Regions from separate parts of the Macrococcus sp. GL_134 genome, predicted to be linked through region 2. Evidence: predicted binding sites of a transcription regulator. Region 2 holds the regulator's gene; the other holds the start of a gene.
What was found. The regulator Rex, encoded in region 2, represses fermentation and respiration genes when NADH is low (regulators of the CRP and FNR family bind a similar motif). The targets are predictions, from matches to a motif close to TTGTGAAATATTTCACAA.

Region 1: the regulator Rex is predicted to act here: its motif matches at 8,984-9,001, upstream of AC3IPL_RS03760 (cytochrome ubiquinol oxidase subunit I).

The regions. Positions count from the first base shown of each region.
Region 1 covers NZ_CM174409.1:706,352-719,069, forward strand. Annotated here, with positions in the region: gene purH (bifunctional phosphoribosylaminoimidazolecarboxamide formyltransferase/IMP cyclohydrolase) at 1-775, shown strand, start outside; gene purD (phosphoribosylamine--glycine ligase) at 786-2,024, shown strand; gene AC3IPL_RS03720 (hypothetical protein) at 2,094-2,246, opposite strand; gene auxA (lipoteichoic acid stability factor AuxA) at 2,387-3,664, shown strand; gene AC3IPL_RS03730 (class I SAM-dependent rRNA methyltransferase) at 3,848-5,017, shown strand; gene AC3IPL_RS03735 (DUF697 domain-containing protein) at 5,072-5,620, shown strand; gene AC3IPL_RS03740 (phosphocarrier protein HPr) at 5,773-6,039, shown strand; gene ptsP (phosphoenolpyruvate--protein phosphotransferase) at 6,039-7,751, shown strand; gene AC3IPL_RS03750 (metallophosphoesterase) at 7,775-8,599, opposite strand; gene AC3IPL_RS03755 (glutaredoxin family protein) at 8,592-8,828, opposite strand; gene AC3IPL_RS03760 (cytochrome ubiquinol oxidase subunit I) at 9,016-10,362, shown strand; gene AC3IPL_RS03765 (cytochrome d ubiquinol oxidase subunit II) at 10,365-11,384, shown strand; gene AC3IPL_RS03770 (potassium channel family protein) at 11,396-12,058, shown strand; gene rnjA (ribonuclease J1) at 12,087-12,718, opposite strand, start outside.
Region 2 covers NZ_CM174409.1:1,696,858-1,709,575, forward strand. Annotated here, with positions in the region: gene AC3IPL_RS08880 (M3 family oligoendopeptidase) at 1-845, shown strand, start outside; gene AC3IPL_RS08885 (LPXTG cell wall anchor domain-containing protein) at 887-1,738, opposite strand; gene AC3IPL_RS08890 (VOC family protein) at 1,965-2,852, shown strand; gene AC3IPL_RS08895 (nitroreductase family protein) at 2,852-3,487, shown strand; gene AC3IPL_RS08900 (MurR/RpiR family transcriptional regulator) at 3,534-4,367, opposite strand; gene AC3IPL_RS08905 (glycoside hydrolase family 32 protein) at 4,372-5,862, opposite strand; gene tatC (twin-arginine translocase subunit TatC) at 5,938-6,696, opposite strand; gene tatA (twin-arginine translocase TatA/TatE family subunit) at 6,750-6,947, opposite strand; gene AC3IPL_RS08920 (redox-sensing transcriptional repressor Rex) at 6,959-7,591, opposite strand; gene AC3IPL_RS08925 (ABC-F family ATP-binding cassette domain-containing protein) at 7,744-9,669, shown strand; gene tsaD (tRNA (adenosine(37)-N6)-threonylcarbamoyltransferase complex transferase subunit TsaD) at 9,903-10,898, opposite strand; gene rimI (ribosomal protein S18-alanine N-acetyltransferase) at 10,891-11,319, opposite strand; gene tsaB (tRNA (adenosine(37)-N6)-threonylcarbamoyltransferase complex dimerization subunit type 1 TsaB) at 11,331-11,996, opposite strand; gene tsaE (tRNA (adenosine(37)-N6)-threonylcarbamoyltransferase complex ATPase subunit type 1 TsaE) at 11,977-12,438, opposite strand; rRNA gene rrf (5S ribosomal RNA) at 12,622-12,718, opposite strand, start outside.

The sequences.
Region 1 (12,718 bases), 990 kb from region 2:
TGCGGATGCGGCGCTGCAGCTCGTTAAGAAGTTCAGTACACCAGCAGCAGTTGCAGTGAAACATATGAATCCTTGCGGTGTTGGTACGGGAACATCAATCAACGAAGCCTTTCGTCATGCTTACGAGGCGGATGATCAGTCTATTTTCGGTGGAATTGTCAGTCTGAACCGGGAAGTGGATCGTCTGACAGCAGAACAACTTAAAGACATATTTCTCGAAGTCATTATTGCACCTTCCTATTCTGATGACGCCATTAAATTATTGACGCAAAAGAAAAATATACGTCTTCTTGAAATTCAGATGGACGATGATTCAGAATCAGAAGAGTTTGTTTCTGTATCAGGTGGCTATTTAATTCAAGATAAAGATAATGGAGAACGCACAGTTGATGAGATGACTGTTGTCACCAAAGTACAGCCGACAGAACAACAGTGGCAGGCGATAGAATTTGCATGGACCGTTGTCAAAAGTGTAAAGAGTAATGCTATTGTACTTGCCAATCAACATCAGACTGTTGGAATCGGTGCTGGTCAGATGAATAGAGTAGGCTCAGCTGAAATAGCAATAGAGCGTGCAATCGGTATCGATGATAATATCGTAATGGCGTCTGATGGGTTCTTTCCGATGAGTGATACGGTGGAAACAGCAGCACGTGCAGGCATTAAATGTATTGTTCAGCCCGGTGGATCCATCAAAGACCAGGAGTCCATAAATATGGCAGATCAGCATGGAATAGCCATGGTGATGACAGGCATGCGTCATTTCAAACATTAGGAGGTGGATGATGAACATACTAGTGATCGGTTCAGGGGGAAGAGAGCATGCAGTTGCGCATAAAGTCAGCCAGTCTGACCACGTCAAAGAAGTTTATGTAATACCTGGCAATGATGCCATGACTAATGTTGCCACTGTGGTCGGTACCATTGCTGAAAATGAGCACGAACGCATCGGTGAATTCGCGCGTGACCACAGAATTGACTGGGTGATTATTGGCCCGGAACAACCATTGACTGAGGGGCTTGCAGATATATTGACGGCGCAAGGGATTAAAGTCTTTGGGCCGAATCGACAGGCGGCACAGGTAGAAGGATCCAAATCTTTTGCCAAGCAGCTGATGAAAAAATATAATATTCCAACCGCAGCTTATGACCTTATCTCATCAAGAGATGAGGCACTTGCTTATATTGAAGAACACCCCGCACCGATTGTTTTGAAACAGGACGGACTTGCAGCCGGTAAAGGTGTCGTTGTAGCGATGACAAAGCAGGAAGCATTAGAAGCCATCAATGAATTGTATGTGCACGGAGACAATCCTGTTGTATTTGAGGAATACCTTGAAGGAGAAGAGTTTTCATTGATGGTATTTGTCAATGATGATTTTATCATTCCATTTGATTGTATAGCACAGGACCATAAACGTGCTTTTGATGGTGATCATGGACCTAATACCGGGGGCATGGGAGCCTACTGCCCTGTGTCGCATATTGATGGGACAATCGTCGAATTAACCAATCAGCTCATTTCATACCCTATTGCTGAAGCGATGCATAAGGAAGGCCTTGATTATTTCGGACTGCTTTATGTTGGTGCTATCATGACACAACAAGGTCCTAAAGTAATTGAATTCAATGCACGGTTCGGAGATCCGGAATGTCAAGTGCTCCTGACACGTCTCGAAACTGATTTGATTGAAATCATAGTGGCACTTGAGAACAAAAAGGCCATTACATTGTCATGGTCTGAAGACACGGTAGTCGGCGTAGTTCTTGCTTCAAAAGGATATCCCGCTTCATACGTTGCAGGAATGCCTGTTCATGGCTATCACGGAGAGCTCGATTATTATGTCAGCGGCCTGAAACAGGATGACGGCTGGAAAACTGATGGGGGCCGTGTCATGCTGGCAGTCGGTAGAGGGAAAACATTAACAGAAGCAGTCAATGCGAGTTATGAACGTGTCAGTCGGATTACTAGTGATGGATTGTTCTATAGAAATGATATTGCTCATAGGGCGATGAACTCTTAATTCATCATACAAATAAGGTAACTGATGAATCTTTTCACTAGATTCATCAGTTACCTTATTGTTTAGGTTCTATTCAAAAGTTTCCTGTATATCTTCTTTTGTTTCTTCTTCACCGGAATTATCATTTTCCAGTGAATCCACTTTTTCTTCTGCATTCTTTTCTGTAGATTCCTGTGCTTTTTTAGCATCATCTTTAAATTCTTCGATTTTATCTTGAGCCATTGTTCATTCCTCCTCATTTAATCTTATCAACTATATTCCCGGTTACTGCCGGATTGAAACATCTCATACTTAAGACTGAAATTTTCGTATTCATAGGACATTGGGTCGTCCATTCCTTATAATAAGGTTGAGGTGAAACTATGAGATGGTTTAAAAATAATATAGAGGTCTTCATAGGCTATGTGCTCGGTCTGATTTTTATAGCGATCGGTCTGTTTATTATAGTTCAAGGTGAGGAAATCGTTGACTTCAAAGAGATTGCAGTTAATAAACTGCATATGTCTCATTTTATGGACTTTATTAATATTTACACGTATGCATTCATCAAAATATTGAGTAACTATATTAACAGCTATGCTGTCGTTTATGGTTCAGCATTGATCATCTATGGACTTGGATTTATATATATGAGCCGGACGCTGAAAAAAACAACGCAATTTGATCAGTCGATTGCTATATTTTACTTGTTAAGTGCAGTTTTCCTATTTCTTTTCACAGCTGTTTTGATGTACGGCGTCTATGACATATTTACTATCTTCTATATCATTGCATTTGTCATACTAGTATTCTATGTGTTGAATAGAAAGCGTCTGAATCAGGATTACCGCAAAATTCACTATAGCGTTCTGTTATTCTTTTTTTCATTGGCTTACTTATTGACGCAAAATAGAATTTATGATTATCTTGCTGATCATTCTGTTACCCCGCTTGATGTCATGAGTTTGAATTTCTTCTTCATGTTCATTACACTGATGGGATTAACGGCACTCGGTAATTATATATTTCTTCATCGCGCTAAAAAGCTGACAGCTGTCCAACAGGAAATGTCTCGGGTCAATCGCAATAAAAGAGATCGACAAGTGAGTGAAATGATCAATCATCAGACCAATGAAGCGGTAGAACAATTTTCAAGACAATCATTAAAAATTGATGAACGTCTAGCACTAGCCTTAAAACAACTTAAATTAAAAATCGTCCAGTGGATTGATTTAAAAGAGGAAGATATACCAGGATGGATGAAAAAACCAAAGTGGTTTAAGTTTTTTCATATCGAACTTCTTTTCGGCATATTGATGCTGATCCTTACATTGATTGAACTTAACAATAGAAGTACGTTGTTTCAAGTCAGCAAGTTTAACGTTGTCAAAATGCAGTATTTCTATGAATGGATTAACCTTACCGGAATGCTGATTGTCATTGCGGCCTACTTATTCTTTACGATTACCATATACACTAGTAAAAGAGGCTATATCGGTCAGCTGTTTACTGTTACAGTTCTATTTGTAAAAATAGTGACAGCCTTTTATTTAATGCTGTTTAAAGGGATTAATTTGTCGCTGTTTATTCCGCCGGTCATGATTCTGCTGCTGTTGATGATTACCCCGCTATTTCTCTACCATCTAAGAAAAAAATATTAAATCAGTAATCAATTTAGGGGTTGTCATTATAAAGCAAGTAATCTATAATGGGTTAGAAAACGTTTTCATATCGGTGGGAGAAATGTACTTTGGGGAAAGTACAGTGATAAAATGAAGGTGAAGAGTGTCTTTAGGACGCTCTTTTTGTGTTATAGTGGAGTATAACTAAATGAGGTGAAGTGTGTGAAGACAGTAACGCTAAAAGAACGGCAGGATAAGAAATATCGAGACGGGTATCTAGTTGTTGAAGAATCAGATGTATTTGATATGGACGCCCTTAATGAGGGTGACTTATTTATTTTGAAGAATGCATCATCCGAAGATTTAGGATTGTTTTATTTTGGACGTCAAAATAGAGGAATCGGATACAAAGTCAGTAATGATTTAACAGTGAAGCTGACTCAGAGCTACTTTACGAATCTGATGGAACAGGCTAAGTCAGAACGTGTTTCACTTTTCCAGGCCGAACATACAAATGCGTTTCGTCTCTATAATGGAGAAGGGGACGGCCTTGGCGGTTTCACTATCGATAACTATGATGGCAATCTGCTGATTCAGTGGTATTCAAAAGGCATTTATCGTTATCAGCAGGAAGTGCTGACAGCTGTCAGAGCAATTTTTGATTTTGACTCCATCTATGAAAAATTAAGATTTGAAAAAGATGTACCGACATTTCTACTGTCAGATAAAGCAGTTGAATTTCCGATCATTGTGAAAGAAAACAATCTCTTTTACACGATTCATTTTGAAGATGGCCCGATGACAGGTATTTTTCTTGACCAGCGTGATGTCCGAAATAAAATTCAGTCGTTACCGTTAGAGGAAGGGACCATGTTAAATCTGTTTGCTTATTCAGGAGGCTTCAGTGTTGCAGCTGCTAAAAATGGCATGCTGACAACAAGTGTAGATATTGCTAAACGATCGCTTGAACTCATTGAACAGAATTTTGCATTGAATGAGTTGACGCTCGATGATCACTACAGATATACACTCGATGTTTTTGATATGTTCAAATACTGCTACCGAAAAAAACTGTCATATGATTTAATTGTCATTGATCCACCGAGCTTTTCCAGATCTAAAAAACGGCGCTTCAGTGTCAAAAAAGATTATCATGAATTAGTTTCGGGAGCAGAGCCGATCGTCAGCGCAAATGGCTACCTGCTGCTCAGTACGAATGCCAGTGACTATACGCTGCCGCAATTCAAGAAGATGATAGAAGCTGCACTTGACAAGCAGAGCCGTGATTTTAAATTCGTTGAAGTGATGGGCCTCCCTAAAGATTTTAAGACTACTAATCACTACAAACCTTCTAAATATTTAAAAGTGGTTCTCGTAAAGTTTTTGGATTAATGATCGCTGATTCAGGGAATTAACTCATGAAAACAATTATCGAGGAGTGACGACATGGGTATAATGGATATGGTGATTAATAATGTTTCCAAAAAGTTAAATCGTGCCAAAAAGATAGAGATGGAGAAAAATGATTTACCGGTCAATGAGACTGAACTGATTGAGCGCCGCGAAGCGGCAGAAAATTTAATCAGAAATAAATCATTGATGAGTTCAGCCGGGGCAGTTGTTCCTATTCCTGGACTTGATGTTGGTATTGATATGAAGTTGATGACTGACTTGATTGAGCAGATTAACCGGACGTATGGACTCAGTTATAAGCAGGTCAGCGGTATGACGGATGAGCTGAAACAAAAAGTTATGGTAACTGCAGCTAAGCAGGGCAGCGAGTTCATCGGCAAAAGAATTTCAAAATCACTGATTGCAGTGATCTTCAAAGCGATGGCAAGACGAGAGCTCGCCAAACAGTCTAAGTGGGTTCCTATCGTTGGACAAGCTATATCTGCTTCCATCAGTTATTATATGATGAAACGTATGGGACTTGCACATATCGAAAAGTGTGAACGAGTGGCCCGTACTTTGATTAAAGATGCTGCAGCATAATCGTGCATCACATTATCGATAGACATTTTAAGTTTAAGTATCAAACAATTGAAGTTAACGCTATAATTTGTTATTCTATTCACTGTATAGACCGTTTCAGTTTATATATAAAAAAAAGTGCATAATTATGCGGCCAAAGGAGAAATATAACTATGGAACAAAAATCTTATGTAATTATTGATGAAACTGGTATTCACGCACGTCCTGCAACGATGCTTGTACAAACAGCAAGCAAGTTCGATTCAGATGTTCAATTAGAATACAACGGTAAAAAAGTAAACTTAAAATCAATTATGGGTGTTATGAGTCTTGGTGTAGGTAAAAATGCTGAAATTACTATTTATGCTGAAGGTAGCGATGAAAAAGAAGCCCTTCAAGCAATTTCAGACGTATTAACTAAAGAAGGTTTAACTGAGTAATGTCTAATATGTTAAACGGTATAGGTGCTTCTGATGGCGTTGCCATTGCGAAGGCCTATCTTTTAGTAGAACCGGACTTATCTTACACTAACGATACTGTCACTGATAGTGAAGCAGAAGTTGTTAAATTTAAAGCGGCCATCAATCAATCAAAAGTTGAATTGACGCAAATCAGAAATAATGCAGAAGTTGCTCTTGGCCCGGATAAAGCAGCTATTTTTGATGCTCACTTATTAGTATTGGAAGACCCAGAATTGATCCAACCTATCGAAGAAGATATTCGTACGAACCAATCTAATGCTGCAGCGGCATTGATGACGGTATCAAATAATTTTGTGACGATCTTTGAATCAATGGATAATGAGTATATGAGAGAACGTGCGGCGGACATTCGTGATGTGTCCAAACGTGTGCTGGCTCATATATTAGGTGTGACACTGCCGAATCCAACGACAATCAATGAAAGTGTAGTCATCATCGCGGATGACTTGACACCATCTGATACGGCACAGCTGAACAAAGAATTTGTCAAAGGATTTGCGACTAATATCGGTGGCCGGACAAGCCACTCGGCTATTATGAGCCGCTCTCTTGAAATCCCGGCAGTAGTAGGGACTAAAAACATTACTGATGTTGTCAAGCACGGCGATATGGTCATTGTTGACGGTTCAACAGGTGAAGTCCTTATCAATCCTGATGAGACAACTATTATCGCTTACAAACAGAAGCAGGCGAACTTTATTCAGGAAAAAGAAGAGCTTAAACAGTTAGTCAATGACAACACGACTTCAAAAGATGGTTTACACGTCGAACTTGCAGCTAATATTGGAACACCTAATGATTTAGAAGGTGTCATCAATAATGGTGCTGAAGGTATCGGTCTATATCGTACAGAATTCCTTTATATGGGCAGAGATAATATGCCTTCAGAAGATGAACAGTATGAAGCTTACAAACGCGTTCTGTCGGAGATGAAGGATAAACGTGTGGTTGTTCGTACGCTTGATATTGGTGGCGATAAAGAACTGCCGTATTTAAACTTGCCGCATGAAATGAATCCTTTCTTAGGATATCGTGCAATTCGTCTATGTCTTGATCAGCAGGACATATTCAGAACACAATTGCGTGCCTTATTACGTGCCTCTGCTCACGGCAACTTAAGCATCATGTTCCCGATGATTGCGACAATCAATGAGTTCCGTGAAGCAAAAGCGATTCTTGAAGAAGAAAAAGGTAAACTCATAGATAATAAAATTAAAGTATCTGATGATATTGAGTTAGGTATCATGGTTGAAATACCATCAACTGCTGCTATGGCGGATATCTTTGCTAAAGAAGTAGATTTCTTCAGTATCGGTACTAATGATCTGATTCAATACACAATGGCAGCAGACCGCATGTCAGAACGTGTATCGTATCTATACCAACCCTATAATCCGGCCATCCTTCGTCTTGTGAAACAAGTCATTGACGCGAGTCATAAAGAAGGTAAATGGACAGGGATGTGTGGTGAAATGGCGGGCGACACAACTGCTATTCCATTATTGCTTGGTTTAGGATTAGATGAATTTTCTATGAGTGCGACAAGTATCCTTAAAGCACGTCGTCAAATTAAAAACTTAAATCAGACTGAAATGAAAAAATTAGCAGAACAGGCTTTGAACTGTGCGACACAGGAAGAAGTCATTGAACTGGTAAACCGTGTAAAATAAAAGATATTAAGTGAACTGTGAGTTCACTTAATATCTTTTTTTGTTTCCAGCTCCAGTAAAGTAATTTCAGCAGGACAGAAGAAGCGGACCGGCAGATGGGTGGTACCGAGTCCCGGAGAGACATGGAGCAGCATTTGGTTGAGCTCATATAACCCTTTGACATAGTTCTTGCCGAGTTTTGGAAGAACCGGCGCGCCTATAAAGGGGATTCTGATCTGACCGCCATGTGTATGTCCAGATAGCTGTAAATCTACTTTGAAGCGATTAACATAGTCTGCATAGTCAGGTTCATGGACCATCATGAGAGTGACCTGCTCATCGTTGATTCTGTTTTTCAGTGCTTGAATCACATTGCCTTTACTACTTAATATATCGTCAGTCCCACCTAAATAGATAGCTTCACCATCGTAATCAATGGTTCGACCAAAATTGTTCAAAAGATGGATTCCACTATTTTCAATGACCGATTGAATTTTGTGCGTGTGATTGCTCCGCTGGTCATGATTGCCGTAAGTGAAATAAACGCCAAGTGGTGCTTTAATGGTTCTCAGCAACGGTGAAAATGCTTTTGATTTACCTTTATAAATATCGATCTTATCAAATAGATCTCCTGTTATCAAAACGATATCGGGCTGAAGTTGATTGATGATTTTAATATGATAGATCAAATCTTCATAGGTATAGTTAAATCCAATATGCAGATCGGAAATATGAACGATTCTTAACGGGCGCTCATGCGGTTGATTCAACAGTGGGAGACGATAATTCCGAATCTTAACATCCTCCGCATCAGAATAAAGAAAACGAGGTTTTATTTTAAGGAACAGCCGGACAGCCTGATTAATCATGACACTCCTCCTGCAGCACACGTTCAATTTCCGCAATATCTACAGTCCGAATGACTTCATCGTTTATAATGATAAGCGGGGTGCTGAATGCATCATGTGCTATCATTTCTCGACGAAATGCTGGATGGCTGATATTTTTCTCCGTATATTTAATTGATCTTTCGGTGAAATAATGTTTGATATATTCACACGGAGGGCATTGATTCTGAGTATATAGTGTAATGTTCATCGTTGTAACTCCTTTTTAGAATGTTAATAATATACCCTTTATTAATAGAGAATACAAATGAAGTAATGACAAATTCGCAATTTTATTGTCACATTTTCAGCGAGTTTATCAATAGAAATCACATGTGAAATTCGTTATAATGGATTTATATCAATTTGTGATAAAAATCACAATTAGGAGGAAAGCGATGGATGCAGTTGTTTTAAGTCGTCTGTTAACAGCAATGACGCTTGCGTTTCATATAATATTTGCAACAATCGGGGTCGCACTTCCTGTCATGTTCATGATAGCGGAAGGTCTTGGGCTCTACAAAAAAGATGCACGTTATTTAGCGATGTCTAAACGTTGGGCAAAAGGATTTACGATTACTGTTGCAGTAGGTGTAGTAACAGGTACGATCATCGGTCTGCAGTTATCACTGCTTTGGCCGACCTTTATGAGACTTGGTGGACAAGTAATTGCGCTGCCACTCTTTATGGAAACATTTGCATTTTTCTTTGAAGCCATTTTCCTAAGTATTTACTTATATACATGGGATCGATTTAAAAATAGATGGCTCCACTGGCTGCTAAATATTCCGATTATCATCGGATCGACTATGAGCGCATTGTTTATTACAAGTGTCAATTCATTTATGAATACACCACAAGGTTTTGAAATCGTCAATGGTAAAATGACAGGTGTCGATCCTATTGCTGCGATGTTGAACCCATCATTCTTTGTGCGGGCGTTTCACGTAGTAGCAACAGGTGGAATGACTATAGCTTTTATTCTGGCAAGTATTGCTGCTGTCAAAATTCTTCGCAATAAGTTTCCTGGAGATAGAAATTATCATCTTAAAGGCTTGAAGATAACGATGCTGACCGGTCTGTTATTTAGTATTTTAACGATTGCTGCTGGAGACTTATCTGCCAAATTCCTTCACAACGAACAACCGGAGAAATTGGCAGCAATGGAATGGCACTTTGAGACGGAAAGTCAAGCGGATCTTGTTCTGTTCGGTATACTGGATCCCGAAACACAGGAAGTTAAAGGCGCAGTTAAAATTCCTGGAGTCTTAAGCTTCCTTGCAGATAACAGTTTTGATACTGAAGTCAAAGGATTAAATGAAATTCCTGAAGATGAACGCCCACCGCTCATCATTCATTATTTCTTTGATTTAATGGTGTTCTTCGGAATGTTTGCCTTTTCAATTTCCATTCTCTACTTTATACTGAAGAAATTTAAGCCGGGTATTGCGGAACATCCATTTATTCTTTATATGATTGCACTGACAGGTCCAATGTGTATGCTGTCCATTGAATTCGGCTGGTTCCTCGCTGAAATGGGAAGACAACCATGGCTGTTACGAGGATACTTGAAAGTAGCTGAAGGTGCCACTCATGCTGATGGCTTATCACTTGCACTCATAGCATTTGCTTTACTCTATGCTGTATTAGGGTACTCGTGCGCTTATGTGCTTATTAGAATGTTCAGAGATAAACCTGCTGAACTGGATGTTAAACAAAACGAAGCACTTGTAGGAGGGAAATGATAATGGATTATCAACATATTGGTATTGCTGTATTATGGACCTTCCTATACGGATACATCATTGTCGGAGCGATAGACTTCGGGGCAGGTTTTTTCATGCTCTATGCTAAATTTACTAAGAAAGACCACTTGATCAGCAGCCTTGTTTCAAGATATTTGAATCCGGTATGGGAAGTTACGAATGTTTTCCTCGTGTTCTTCTTTGTTGGAATAGTAGGATTTTTTCCTGATACAGCGTATTACTTTGGATCAACATTACTGATACCAGGAACGGTCGCATTGCTGCTGTTATCTATTCGTGGGGCATTTTATGCGTTTGAAACTTACGGTAAGGATTCTAAGTTTGCATGGATATTTTTATACGGGATGACAGGTCTGTTGATACCAGCTGCATTTTCAACAGTTCTATCTATCTCTGAAGGTGGATTTATTGAGAAGACGTCGGAAGGAGTAGCTCTGGACTGGCTGGAGCTGTTAATGAGTCCTTATGCATGGGCAGTCGTGTTTTTAGCAGTGATTTCTGTCCTATATATTTCATCCGGATTTCTTACTTATTATGCGGATAAAGCAGGGGATAAGGCAGCGTATCAGTTAATGCGTCAATGGTTCCTGATTTGGGCCGGTCCAATGCTGATTATCTGCCAGTTTGTCTTCTTGAGCTTAAGACAACATAATGAACAGCACTTTAATGAGGCTGTGACACATTACTGGTGGATGTTCGGACTAAGTATTGTATTTTTCATTATTGCTGTCGTGCTGATCTGGATGAAAAAGAATCATGGCTTAGCATTTATCATGATCATGGTGCAATTTGCTCTGGCATTCTATGGATATGGATTAAGTAAACTGCCGTATATTTTGTATCCTTATGTCAATATTGATACAGCAGTCGTCAATGATAACATGGCATTCGCCTTAGTCGTAGTGTTTATTTTAGGTTTACTTTTACTTGTTCCTTCTTTACTATTGTTATTGAGATTATTTATCTTTGATGCAGATTATGTTAAAGGTAATAAGAAGTAGCGGAGGGACATATGGATAAAGAATTTGTAGTAATTGGACTTGGTCGATTTGGCGGCAGCATTGTCCGTGAATTAAATGCACTCGGCGTAGATGTAATGGCCATTGATAATGATGAAGCCCGGGTCAATGAATATGCTGATATTGCAACACATGCTGTGATAGCAGATACAACAGATGAAGCAGTGCTGAAAAGTCTAGGAATACGGAATTTCGATCATGTCATTGTAGCAATCGGTGATAATATCCAGGCAAGTATATTGACCACTTTAATCCTTAAAGATCTAGGGGTTAAGAAAGTAACTACTAAAGCTCAAAATGATTATCACGCCAAAGTTCTGAATAAAATTGGTGCTGATACAGTCGTACATCCCGAGCGTGATATGGGACGTCGTATCGCCCATAATTTGGCAAGTGCATCAGTCCTTGATTATCTTGAACTTGCTGATCAGTATTCTATTGTCGAAATACGTGCCGGAGAGATGCTCCAAGGTAATACTATTCTTGATCTTGATGTCCGTGCAAATTATGGATTGAATATTATCGCATTAAAAAGAGGAAAAGAAATACTGGTTTCTCCTGATCCTTACGAAGTCATTGAACGAGGCGATATTTTAATCGTCATCGGACATGATAATGATTTGAACCGCTTCGAGAAAAAAATAGCAAACGATTAAAAAGCATCCCTGCGCAGCAGGGATGCTTTTATTGTTTGACGTCCATGATCATTGGAAGAATCATCGGATTACGTTCCGTTTTTTCGTATAAATAAGGTGAGAGTTCCTCGGATATAGCAGTTTTAATATGGTGCCATTCCACATGGTCAGAGCTATTCAATTTTTCAATGACAACACGTTTTAAGCGGCGCTGTGCATCGTAAATAAGGTGACCGGACTCACGCATATAGACAAATCCTCTTGAGATGATATCCGGGCCAGCCAGCAGCTGCTTTGTTTTCAAGTCAATGCTGACAACGACGATGACAAGACCATCTTCAGATAAGATTTTACGGTCTTTAATAACGACATTACCGATATCACCAATGCCACTTCCATCTACTAGAATATCACCGGACTGAACTTTGCCTGCACTTCTCGCAGAATCTCTAGTCAATGCTAGAACTTCACCGTTTTCATGGATAAAGACATTGTCAGGATCGACACCACAGTCGATCCCTAACTGACCATGCAGTTTCTGCATGCGATATTCACCGTGAATCGGCATGAAAAATTTTGGTTTAATGAGACGCAGCATTAACTTCTGCTCTTCTTGTGAACCATGCCCAGATGTATGGATGTTGGACAGCTTGCCATGAATAACATCCGCACCAGCTTTAT
Region 2 (12,718 bases):
AACCGGCTGTCATATTGGAGAACGGGCGAAAAATGTATGAAGCACTGAGCCCTGAGACGGGTGAATTCTATCATTTCATGATGTCCCGCCAATTGTTTGATGTCGAAGCGAAAAAAGGCAAAGAAGCAGGCGGCTACTGTACGTTTATCGACAACTATAATGCACCATTTATTTTTGCGAACTTCAATACGACTGATCATGACATCACCGTGCTGACACATGAAGCAGGTCATGCCTTCCAAGTCTACTCATCACGCGACCAGGAAGTACCGGATTATTTATGGCCGACACACGAATCATGTGAAATCCATTCGATGAGCATGGAATTCTTCACATACCCATGGCTTGACCTATTCTTCAATAACGCTGACAAATTCAAATATAAGCATATTGGAGATGCAGTACAGTTTCTTCCGTACGGTGTTGCTATCGATGAGTTCCAGCACCGCGTTTACGAACGCCCTGAGATGACGCCTGAAGAACGCCGCCAAGTATGGACAGAACTTGAAGAGAAATATTTACCGCACCGCGACTACGACGGTATTTATCCATTATCAGAAGGATCACTGTGGCACCGTCAAGGACATGTCTTCAATTCACCTTTCTATTATATTGACTATACTCTTGCACAAGTCTGTGCGTTCCAGTTCTTTAAACGCAGCCGTGAAGATTTCGATTCAGCATGGCAGGATTACTTGAAGTTATGTCGATTAGGTGGATCGCTGCCGTTCAATGCACTTGTCAAAGAAGCGCATTTGAATTCACCATTTGAACAAGGAACATTATCAGATATTATGAACTACCTTGAAGACTATATTGACAATATCGATGATTCACAGTTTTAATTACAAAAACGGAAGTCCCGCTATTGGGACTTCCGTTTTTGTTATTTCTCAGCGGTTGTTCTGCGCAGGAATAACAGGCCGATTGAAAGCAGGGCGAAACCGAGCAGTGCAATGCCTGCATTCTCACCTGTATCAGGGAGTGCTGTCATCTTTTTCTGCTTACTGTCCTGTTTTTTGTCTTTTTTGCTATCTTTCTTACTGTCTTTGTCTTTCACTTTAGATTTCTTTTCGTCAATTTTGTCTACTTTTTGCGTGACGAGTTGGCTGACTTTCTCATCTAATGAACGGTAATACTGCTCTCCTGCATGAGGAGAAAACTTGCCGGGTTTGATCTGATGCTTGTTATCCGTCTCGCGTGCAGGAGTCGGTTCCGGTATATGTGCTGCCGGTGGTTCTACTGTAGGAATTTCGGTAGTAGGAGCAGCTGGATGTTCTACTGCTTCATTAGAGACGGGTGGTTCTGTCGATGGTTCTTCAGTCTGAGGTTCTTCAGTCGTAGGACGTTCAGTGACGGGTAACTCTGTCGGCACAGATGGTACCGGCTGAGTCGGTGGTATTTCGCTCTCAGGTTGTACCTCAGGTGTTGTCACGACTTCAGTTTCTGGTTCTGCTGTTTCCGGTTCTGCAGTCTCCGGGAGTTCTGAAGTCTCCTGTTCCGTAACAGTGTCATTGTCAGGTTCGTCTGTTGTTAACGATTCTGTCACTGGAATTTCAGTTGAAACGACTTCAATAGCTTCATTATTGTCCTCGGCTGTTGCAACTTCAGTAGCAACGATCTCCATAGTATCACTCGGTGTTATGTTTTTTTCTGATTCAGCAGCATAAGTTGTAGAACTCACCAGCGCACCAGACAAAAGCACTGTTAAACAAATATTATAGTTGAACTTATGCATGTATGATTCCTCCAATTTATGGTTATCCCAATTATATAAGATAAAATTACCTATTTCCATAAAGATGGTATTTTGTTATCTATTCTTAATAATGTATATACTTCTGACACATCTTTATTGTAAATTTAAATAAACTTTTTAAAATATTTGAGTTAACCTCTTTACAATTCAAAGTTATATAGTATAATAAATATATCAAGTATAAAATATATATCAAGGAGTGCTTATGGACATCAAATATTTCAGCACTGACACTCATATAGGTGCCGTGCATTTGAACGTTAACTTTATGGATAATTCCATTAAATTTTACACAGAGATCCTTGGATTGAAAGTACTTGACCGTCAGGCGGATTATATAGCGCTCGGTGCAGATGAACAACCTCTCGTTTATCTTTACGAAACAGCAGCACCTCGAAAAGAGCGCCAGGCGGGTCTCTATCATATGGCATTTCTCGTTCCGTCACGGACAGCGCTCGGTAATATCTTTAAACACTTGATTCAGACACAGTACCCGTTAAGCGGAGCAAGTGACCATTTTGTATCAGAAGCACTATATCTGCAGGACCCTGAAGGGAATGGTATTGAAATTTATCATGACCGTCCTGCAACTGACTGGACTTATCAGGACAACGGTCATATTGATATGGGCACTGTTGAGATGGACTATCAAGGAGTACTTGATGCCAATGATGGGACAGCTTTTGCTGGACTTCCTCCTGAGACAATCATGGGTCACGTGCATTTATCAACAAAAGAATTACCACAGACTATCAAGTTTTACGAAGATATCTTCGGATTCGATATTATGACGACGTACGGTGCACAAGCAGCATTTATGAGTGCCGCTGGTTATCATCACCATCTCGGCTTAAACACATGGGGTCATGCAGTAAACTCACCAGAACTGACCGATCCAGGTCTTCGCAAATACGAAATCAACTTCCCGAATGGTGAAGATTTTGAGTATTTCAAAAATAAATTGACGGAATTAGGATTAACAACTGAACGTGACGGGAATTCAGAACTAGTAAGAGATCCGAATGGTATCGGTATCCGAGTCATGTACAGGAAAGGGCAGCATCAGTCTAACACTACTAAGGAGCGACTATAATGGGATTATTCAGCAAAAAAACAGACAAAGCAGATTACAAACATTTAGAAGGTGCTATGGAGAAGAGACGTTCAATCTATCATCTTGAACCAAAATCACCTATTTCCGATGAAGAAATTGAACAAGTATTAACAGAAGCTATTAAATTTGTGCCTTCAGCATTCAACTCACAAAGTACAAGAATCGTTCTGCTCTTGAACGATAACCACAAAAAACTCTGGGATTTAACAAAAGATGCATTAAAAGACATCATGGGACCGGACCGTGACTTCTCAGCAACTGAACAAAAAATCAACAGCTTCAAAGCAGGTTACGGAACTGTATTATTCTTTGAAGATACAGGCGTCATCAAAGGAATGCAGGAACAAGCTCCTGACTATGCAGATAAATTCCCTGTATGGAGCCAGCAAACAAATGCGATGCACCAATACGGCATCTGGACAGCATTTGCTGTGAAAGATCTCGGTGCTTCACTGCAGCATTACGACGGCGTTATCGACGAAGCAGTATACGAAGCATTCGACTTACCAAAAACTTGGAAATTGATTGCTCAAATGCCATTCGGTTCAATTGGTTCAGCGCCAGGTCCTAAAGAAATCGCACCAGTAGAAAACCGTCTGATCATCAAAAAATAATTGATCTTTGTACGACGTCAAACAGGCAGCCTGATAGGCTGCCTGTTTATTTTGCATGAGTGGGACGGGTCATTCCCGATATGTAATGGGTCACCGTTTCTGACATCATTTGCCGCAGTTTCATGTACAGACAGTCGAGAACAACGAACTGGATGATACGGCCGTTCATCATCGCGATATGCTGCTGATTTTCTTCAGCTGATGTAAGGAGGACAACGTCTGCGTATGGCCGCAGCGGATGCTGTTCTGTCTGACAGAGCATGATGATATTCAATGCTTTGGCTGCAGCTTGTTCTATCACTGCGCGCTGACTATCATCATTGACTGCGACCGATACAATCACTGTATCTTCCTGCTTCATGTGTGCCATGATGACTGCCGCTGTGCTGTAATGAGTGACGACATCTGCCCGTTTATTCAGTGTCATCAGCTTTGTTTTGAAATCCCTCATCACAGTCATTTCTGCTGACTCTACCAGCAGCAGCTGGCTGGAACCACTGATCAATTCTGCTGCCGCCTGTAGATCATCAGCCTTCATCAGTTTCTCGGTTCTAGCAAGAGCACTGATCGCATTATTGAATACTTTTTGTGTCAGTACTTGTGTACTGTCTTCCAGCATTACTTTATGATTGTTCAGTTCGACATGCGTATCGTCCAGCTCACGTGCAAGCTTCAGCTTCAGCTCACGATAGCCGGAAAGCCCTATTTTGCGGCTGAAACGGACGATAGCCGCTTCACTCGTTTCTGCACGTTCTGCCAGCTGTTTGATGGTCAGCTCAATCACTTGTTCCGGACATACCATAATGACAGCTGCCAGTTTCTTATCAGCAGGGGTAAAGGTCACACTCTTCTCTGATATCTCATGCCATACCGAGAACATCCAGCTACCTCCTTGATGACTCAGGTGGATTTGATAAATCGTATTTCGTAAATTTGAAGTACACTTGCCCTGATTCGGTCGATGTTCTGATTCCTGTTGCATCGTCAGATGGGAAGATTCTAGACGTCATCACCCGTTCTCCGTCGTTCAGGAAGATTTCAATGCTCGACTCATCTACAAATATTTGCAGCTGCTTTAGATCGCTGTCCAGCACGACTGAACGTGTAGTTCCGTCAACGTCCCGGCTGAGAGCACCGCTGTCTGTGCGGTCGAGTGTGAACCGGCGCTCTAATGTGTTATAGATAAGCCGGGTCGCTTCTCGTTTAGATACTCTGAGTTCAATATAAAATTCCGTCGATTCATTATCCAGAATATCAACAATCAGCTCATAGCAGTGACCTTCATACGGATGCAGTTTGATGTTATGTTTCATAGCATAACCTTCCGCCGTCTCGACAGTGCCGCGGCGGCGCTCCAGCGATTTCAGCGGCCGTTGTTTCAGCCTGCCCTGTTCAATCGTCAACTCACGCGGCAATGTCAGACAATGCGCCCAATTATCTTTATCAGTTGGATAATCAGTATCAGGCAGACCCATCCAGCCGATAAGAATCCGTCTGCCGTCTTTGTCGCATGTCGTCTGCGGCGCATAGAAATCAAAGCCATTATCCAGCTCAGTGAAGTCGCCGTGAGTCATAATGAAATTCTCTTTGTCCAGCTTACCTATCAAATAACCTGACTGATATATATTCCAGAACTGATCTTCATATTTATCAATGCCTTGCGGGCAGAACAGGACAACATCATGACCATCCAGTTCAAAGTAATCAGGACACTCCCACATGTAGCCGAAATCTGTATAATCTGTCTTCAGTTCAGAGACAAATGCCCAGTCCTTAAAGTCATTAGAGCGGTACACTACAATAGTTCCTGTCTCGTTGCTGCGCTGCGCACCGATTACCGCATAGTATCCGTCTTCATACCATACTTTTGGGTCTCTGAAATGTTCCGTATATCCTTTATGCGGACCTGTAATGATCGGGCGTTCACGCTTAATGAAATCACCATCTGCATTAAGTACCGCTGTGAGCTGATAAGGAATCCGCTCCCAGTCAGCTGTTCTATGGTTCCCTGTATACACGAGGTTCAACTCATCATCTACCACGATGGCAGACCCGCTGAATACGCCATGAGAATCAAATGCTGTGTCTGGTGCCAGTGCCACCCCGTGCGATGTAAAAGTCACCAAGTCTTGTGAAGTCAGGTGATACCAGTATTTGACTCCGTGAACTGCACCTAGTGGAAACCATTGATAGAATAGATGATATTCCCCGTTATAATAGACAAAACCATTGGGATCGTTCAGTAGTCCTGTCGGCGGCTGAATATGATAATGCTGACGCCACGGTGCACGCTTTGTCTGCTCGAGCAGCTCCTGATACTCCGCTTCAGGTACTTCGGTCAACTTTCTGTAACGCATCTCTCTCGTCCATTCCATTGTCATGACTCCTTCTTGTGATCTCATTATCATTTTAGCATGAAGACAAAAAAAAACCATCCCGCTTCGAGATGGTTAATCTTTATTGAGTTCTTCTTCAAGCTGCTGTTGTTCCCCTTTTAAGAACTGCCTGTACCCAATCTTACTAATATGGATGCTGACTTCATACAGCAGCATCATCGGCAGCACAAAGATGATATACGTGATGACATCCGGTGGTGCGATAATAGCTGCGAGTACCATCAATATGAAATAAGCATATTTTCGGTTTTTCTTAAGAAATGCCGGTGAAATAATACCCAGTCTCGTCAAAAACAACAATAAAATCGGCAGCTGGAAGACAAACCCGAACGGAATGGTGAACTTCAGCAGTTCATTGAAGTATTCCCTGACGCCGATCAATTGATTGACTCCCATTTCAGACGCGAGACCAATCGTAAAGTGAATCATGTACGGGAAGATGACCAAATAGCTGAACGTCAGTCCGATCAGAAACAGCACGATGCTGACAGGAATGTAGCTGAGCGTCGCTTTTCGTTCTTTCGGATGCAGGCCGGGCGATACAAATGCCCATAACTGGTATAGAATGACGGGTGAAATGATGATGATCGCAATCAGCATGATCACCGTAATATAGATGGTCAATGGATCTGTCACTTTGAAATAGTTCAATGTGATTTCACTTGGCAGATCATCTTTCGTTAAAAACTTAGTGACTCTTTTACCGAAAAAGAACCCGATGAGTACACCACCTGCAAGAAAATAAGCGATGATCATCAATCGTTTTCTCAACTCTTCTAAATGTTCTACAATGGTTAAATCATCTTTATTCATTTGAGGTATCTCCCTCCTCATAAAAAAAACGGCAAACACCTGCCGTTTTCAGCTTATTTACGAACGTCTTTATCGTCTTTGTCATGGTCTTTCATAATGCCGTCTGTCGCATCTTTGAATTCTTTCAGTGAAGAACCCATAGCGCGGCCGAATTCCGGCAATTTCTTAGGACCAAATATAATCAAGGCAATGATACCAAGAAATACGAGAATCGTTGGTGAAGCAAAACCTAATGTAGAGATCAAGAACATCTATCTTCCTCCTAATGATTTTTCATAAAGAATATTAACGACTGTAATTCTATGCCTAAATCAATATGATGAACGTATATACCAGCAGGTACTGTCAAACGTTCCGGTGTAAAGTTTAATATACCTTTTATTCCTGCTTTTGTCACTCGATTTGCTAGTGACTGGGCAGCAGCTCCTGGAACTGTGAGAATCACAATTTGAATATTCTGCTCAACAATACTGACCTCAAAGTGTTCGATATCTTGAACGTTGATATTGCCTATCTGCTTGCCAATCACAGTTGGATCAGCATCAAAAGCCGCCGCAATCTGCATACGGTCACTGACCGTGAAGTTATAATTGACTAAAGCAGTTCCAAGGTTACCCACTCCAATGATTGCCACCTTCGTTATCACATCCTGCTGCAACGTCGTCTTGAAGAAATTAAGCAGGTAAGAGACGTTATAGCCGTATCCTTTCTTACCGAGTTCACCAAAGTAAGAAAAATCCCGTCTGATGGTCGCTGAATCAATCTGCAGGCCTTCACTTAATTCCTTGGATGAGACGCGGTCCACATTGGAATTATACAATGTGTCCACGAATCGATAATAAAGCGGTAATCGTTTAAGGGTGGCTTTAGGAATTTTCATTTCATTTTTGGACATCCTGATCACCCAGTTTCTATAAATATGTGATATAATTCACAGCACTTCATTATACCATGCAGCACGGCTGTTTACTATGTGAAAGTTATGTGACATGGTTTGACGTTCCCACTCACGCATTATTCATGTAAAATACAATAGAGGTGGAAAACATGATTCTTTTACAGGCAAGCCAATTAACTAAATCATTTGCAGGTGACACACTGTTCACCGATGTCAAATTCGAAATAAAAACCAATGACCGCGTTGCCATAGTCGGCAGGAATGGTGCCGGTAAGACGACATTGATGAAAATATTAGCAGGTGTGGAAAGCTACGACAGCGGTCACTTAATGCTCGCGAAAAACATCCGCATGGGCTATTTGACGCAGCAGATGACATTGAATGCTGATGGTACAGTGTATGAAGCCATGATGAAACCATTTCTTCATCTTGTTGAGATGGAAAAGAAATTACAGAGTATCGCCGATTATTTAAGTGGTCAAAGTGCACATGCTGACAGTGAAGCCTATCAGAACAAGCTGGCAGAATACGAAAAACTACAGGCCGCCTTCGAAGCAGAAGATGGTTATAAATACGATCATAAAATCAAAACGGTGCTGACCGGCTTGAATTTCACTGAAGATGACTTCAATCAGAAGATTGATTATTTCTCCGGGGGTCAGAAAACACGTCTTGCACTCGCTGAAATGCTGCTGCAGGAACCAGACCTGCTGCTGCTCGATGAGCCGACCAACCATCTGGATATGCAGACCACTGCATGGCTCGAAAATTATTTACTGACTTATCAAGGTGCGATCATCGTCATATCTCATGACCGTTTCTTTTTGGACAAAGTGGTCAGCACGGTATATGATGTAGCACTCGGCCGCGTCACAAAATATGTCGGCAACTATTCGAAATTCATAGTAGAACGTGATGCTTTCTATGAAAAAATGACAGCGGAATACGAGCGGCAGCAGGCGGAAATTGAGCGTCTTGAAACGTTCGTACAGAAAAATATTACGCGTGCCTCGACATCAGGCATGGCAAAAAGCAGGCGCAAAGTTCTTGAGAAGATGGTCCGGATCGAAGCGCCTAAACTCGATGACCATTCCCTCAACTTGAATTTCAGAATAGACCGTGAATCAGGCAACGACGTATTGACGGCAACTGCGCTGGAAGTCGGCTACGATGCGCCGATTACAGCACCGATTTCATTTGACGTCAAAAAACAGGATGCGATTGCTGTCATTGGCCCGAACGGTATCGGTAAGACAACGCTGATCAAGACAATCGCGAAACGGCTCCCTGCTCTTAGCGGCGATATTAAATATGGTGCCAATGTGTCTATCGGCTACTATGATCAGAAACAGGCAGAATTCAGTTCTACGAATACAGTGCTGGAAGAACTGTGGCAGTATTATCCGACGATGCCGGAGAAAGATATTCGCGCAGTACTCGGCCGCTTCCTGTTCGTCCAGGACGACGTCAAGAAAGCCATCAATGACTTATCAGGAGGCGAGAAAGCACGGCTGCAGCTCGCTAAACTCAGTCTTGAAAATAACAATGTTCTCATACTTGATGAACCGACCAACCATCTGGACATCGATGCAAAAGAAATACTGGAAGAAGCACTCATCCACTATGCTGGAACTGTGCTGTTCGTATCGCACGACCGCTACTTCATCAACCGTATCGCCACAAAAGTACTCAATGTAACTTCAGAAGGTGCGGCCATATTCCTCGGCGATTACACATACTTCACCGAAAAAGAAGAAGAACGTGCCGCCCATGAAGCCTTTGAAGAACGTGAAATAGACGCGGCTTTAATTGAGTCGACCAGCTATGAAGATAACAAACAGATGCGAAAAGAGCGCCGCAAGATGGAGCGTACGCGGCTTAAGCTCGAACAGGATATCGAAGCACAGGAAGCACTGATTGCAGATATCGAACAGACATTGACGCTGCCGGATATATTCAATGACAGTCAGAAAAGCTATGAACTGCACCAAAAAATGGTAGCTGCGCAGGAAAAGCTGGAATCTGCCATGGACCAATGGGCAGAGCTTGAAGCAATTCTTGAAGAATCGGAGTAATTTCCGGTTCTTTTTTTGTACACATTGTTATCCACAAACTAAATAAGGTAAATAAAGCAATCCACAAAGTTATCCTAGTTATCCACAGATTATTACTAATTTCATCGGTTTATTTTCGTGTAAAATGACTAACAGCGCTGAACTTATACACAATATGTTAACAACTTGTGTACAGGTACGTATGTTCTGTTTACAAATGATGAAAATCAACAAAAAAGACATGTCTCCATGTCTTATAAATCCATTGAACTTTTGCCGTTTAAGCTGAAATCTGTGAACTGCTGCTGTAGATATAAGAAATAAGCGGCAGCACCGATCATTGCAGCATTATCTGTACAGAGATTGAGCGGTGGAATATGCAGCACTATACGGTCTCCTGCTGCTTCAGTCAGACGCTGTCGCAGACCACTGTTAGCTGCAACGCCGCCGCAGACAATCAATTCTTGAATTTGATATGCTTCAAGTGCTTCGAATGTCTTCTGAGTCAGCACATCGACCACACTTGCCTGAAAGCTGGCTGCGACGTCTGCCGGGTCCACTTCTTCCCCCTTCTGCTTTTTGTTATGCAGTGTATTGATGACAGCACTCTTCAAGCCGCTGAAACTGAAGTCATAGCCGTCAAGAATCGGTCTCGGAAAGTTCAATGTATCACGCCCTGCAGCCGCCAGACGATCGACTTGAGGCCCGCCTGGATACGGGAGATTGATAGTGCGGGCCACTTTGTCATAAGCCTCTCCCACTGCATCATCACGCGTCTCACCGATCACTTCAAAATCAAGATGATCACGCATCACAACTAGTTCTGTATGTCCCCCTGAGACGATGAGTGCCAGAAGCGGGAATGTCAACGGCGTTACAATATGATTCGCGTATATGTGACCGGCAATATGATGGACGGGAATCAGCGGTTTATTATGACTGATGGCGAGTGCTTTTGCTGCATTGATACCGACCAGCAGCGCACCGATGAGACCCGGACCTTCAGTGACTGCAACCGCATCGATGTCATCCATCGATACATCCGCTGCGTTCAAAGCATCTTCAATGACAAGCGTAATATTTTCGACGTGATGACGGCTCGCAACCTCAGGCACAACCCCACCAAAACGCTGATGTGACTCAATCTGACTGTTCACACTATTACTTAACACTTCACGGCCATTTCTAACCACACTGACCGCTGTTTCATCACAGCTAGTTTCTACTGCTAGAATTGTTATATCATTCATCTCTTAACCTCACCCACATGACTTTCGCATCCTGGCCTTCACCGTAATAATTTCTTCTTATACCACCATACGAAAATCCTAATTTTTCATACACATGTCTTGCCGCGACATTTTCTTCGCGGACTTCAAGGCTCATCATTTCACAACTTTCGCGTGCGTAGTTCATCACGTATTCAAGAAGCAGCTGCCCGTATCCATAACCACGCAGTGATTCATCGATAGCTACCGTCGTGATCTGTGCTTGGTCAATGACAATCCACAGCCCAAGGTAACCGATCACTCGTTCATCCAAAGTCATGACAAAATAATGACCAAACTCATTTTTCTCAAGTTCGTGATAGAAAGCATCCTGCGTCCATGAGCCGGACGGAAAACTCTTCTGTTCAATATCGTAGACTGCAGAGACATCATGGACAGTCATTTTTCTTATAGTCAATCCCGATTGTTCAGCCAATTGCGTTCTGCCTCCGATATTCTTAAATAAGTCGGTTCAAATGTATGAACATCGACTGCATCTTGTGTGGTGTCAATTAAGCGGCGCATTTCCACACTTCTAGGAATACAGTAGAAATACGGCCCTTTTAACTGATCTTTCAACTTGATGGCATCCATACCAAGAAACATATAGGGTAAATGCTGTACCTTTAAATAATCATTCAGTTCATCAATCGTCATGTAGCTGTCTTCCTTAATAGTTTCGATATGGATACCTTTGTATCGATAGATCCCCGTATAAATCGCGTCGCGTCGTGCATCAATGACAGGAACCAGCAGAAATTCATGCATTCTGACCGTAGCCGCGAGTGCTTTCAATGATGAAACAGCATATAATGGAATATTAAGTGTATAAGCAAGCGTCTTAGCAGTCGTCACACCAATGCGGAGTCCAGTATAAGAACCCGGCCCCTTGCTGACAACAATACCTTCAAGATCACTCATCTGAAGTCCTGCATAGGTCATCACATATTCAATTGCAGGCATCAATGTAATAGAATGATTGATCTTTTTGGCACTGTTGAATTCAGCAAGTACTTCGATACCATCACTGACACTGACAGATAACGGCTGATTCGCTGTATCAATATGGAGTAATTTCATGAGTTAAAGCCTCCAGTAAATTTTCGTAATGCGCCCCGTGCGCTTCAACAGTCACTTGGCGTGAATCATCTGAAATCCGTTCAATAGTCAACGTTAAATAGCCGGGGGGCAGAAATTCTTCAATCATCTGCGGCCATTCAACAAGCGTCACACCTTCACCGTAGAAGTAATCATCAAAACCTAGATCCTCATCACTATCCTCTAGTCTGTAACAGTCCATATGATGAAAAGGAAGCCGTCCTGAATAGCTTTTAATAATCGTAAAGGTCGGTGAGCTGATTGTTTTGTTCACACCCAGTGCTTGACCGAAAAACTGACTGAACGTCGTCTTCCCTGCTCCAAGATCACCTTTCAATAAATAAACATCATCAGGCGATGCAAGATGCGCCAAATGTGATGATAGTGTTTTCATTTCTTCTAAAGAGTTGATTATCAGTTTCATACATTCACCTACGTTAATTAATAATATCTATTGTAACATCTTGAAGGGTTGAACATCTTATGATTTGGCCATTGTTGATGACAAATTGATTGAAAAGTCGCGGCCTTATCACAGATCAATCGGAAGAACGCAAAAAAAAGAGACCTGAACGGTCTCGAGTGCGGCTCATCGCATCATATTTCTGCCCGGCAACGTCCTACTCTCACGGGACGTCAGTCCAACTACCATCGGCGCTAGAGAGCTTAACTTCTGTGTTCGGTATGGGAACAGGTGTGACCTC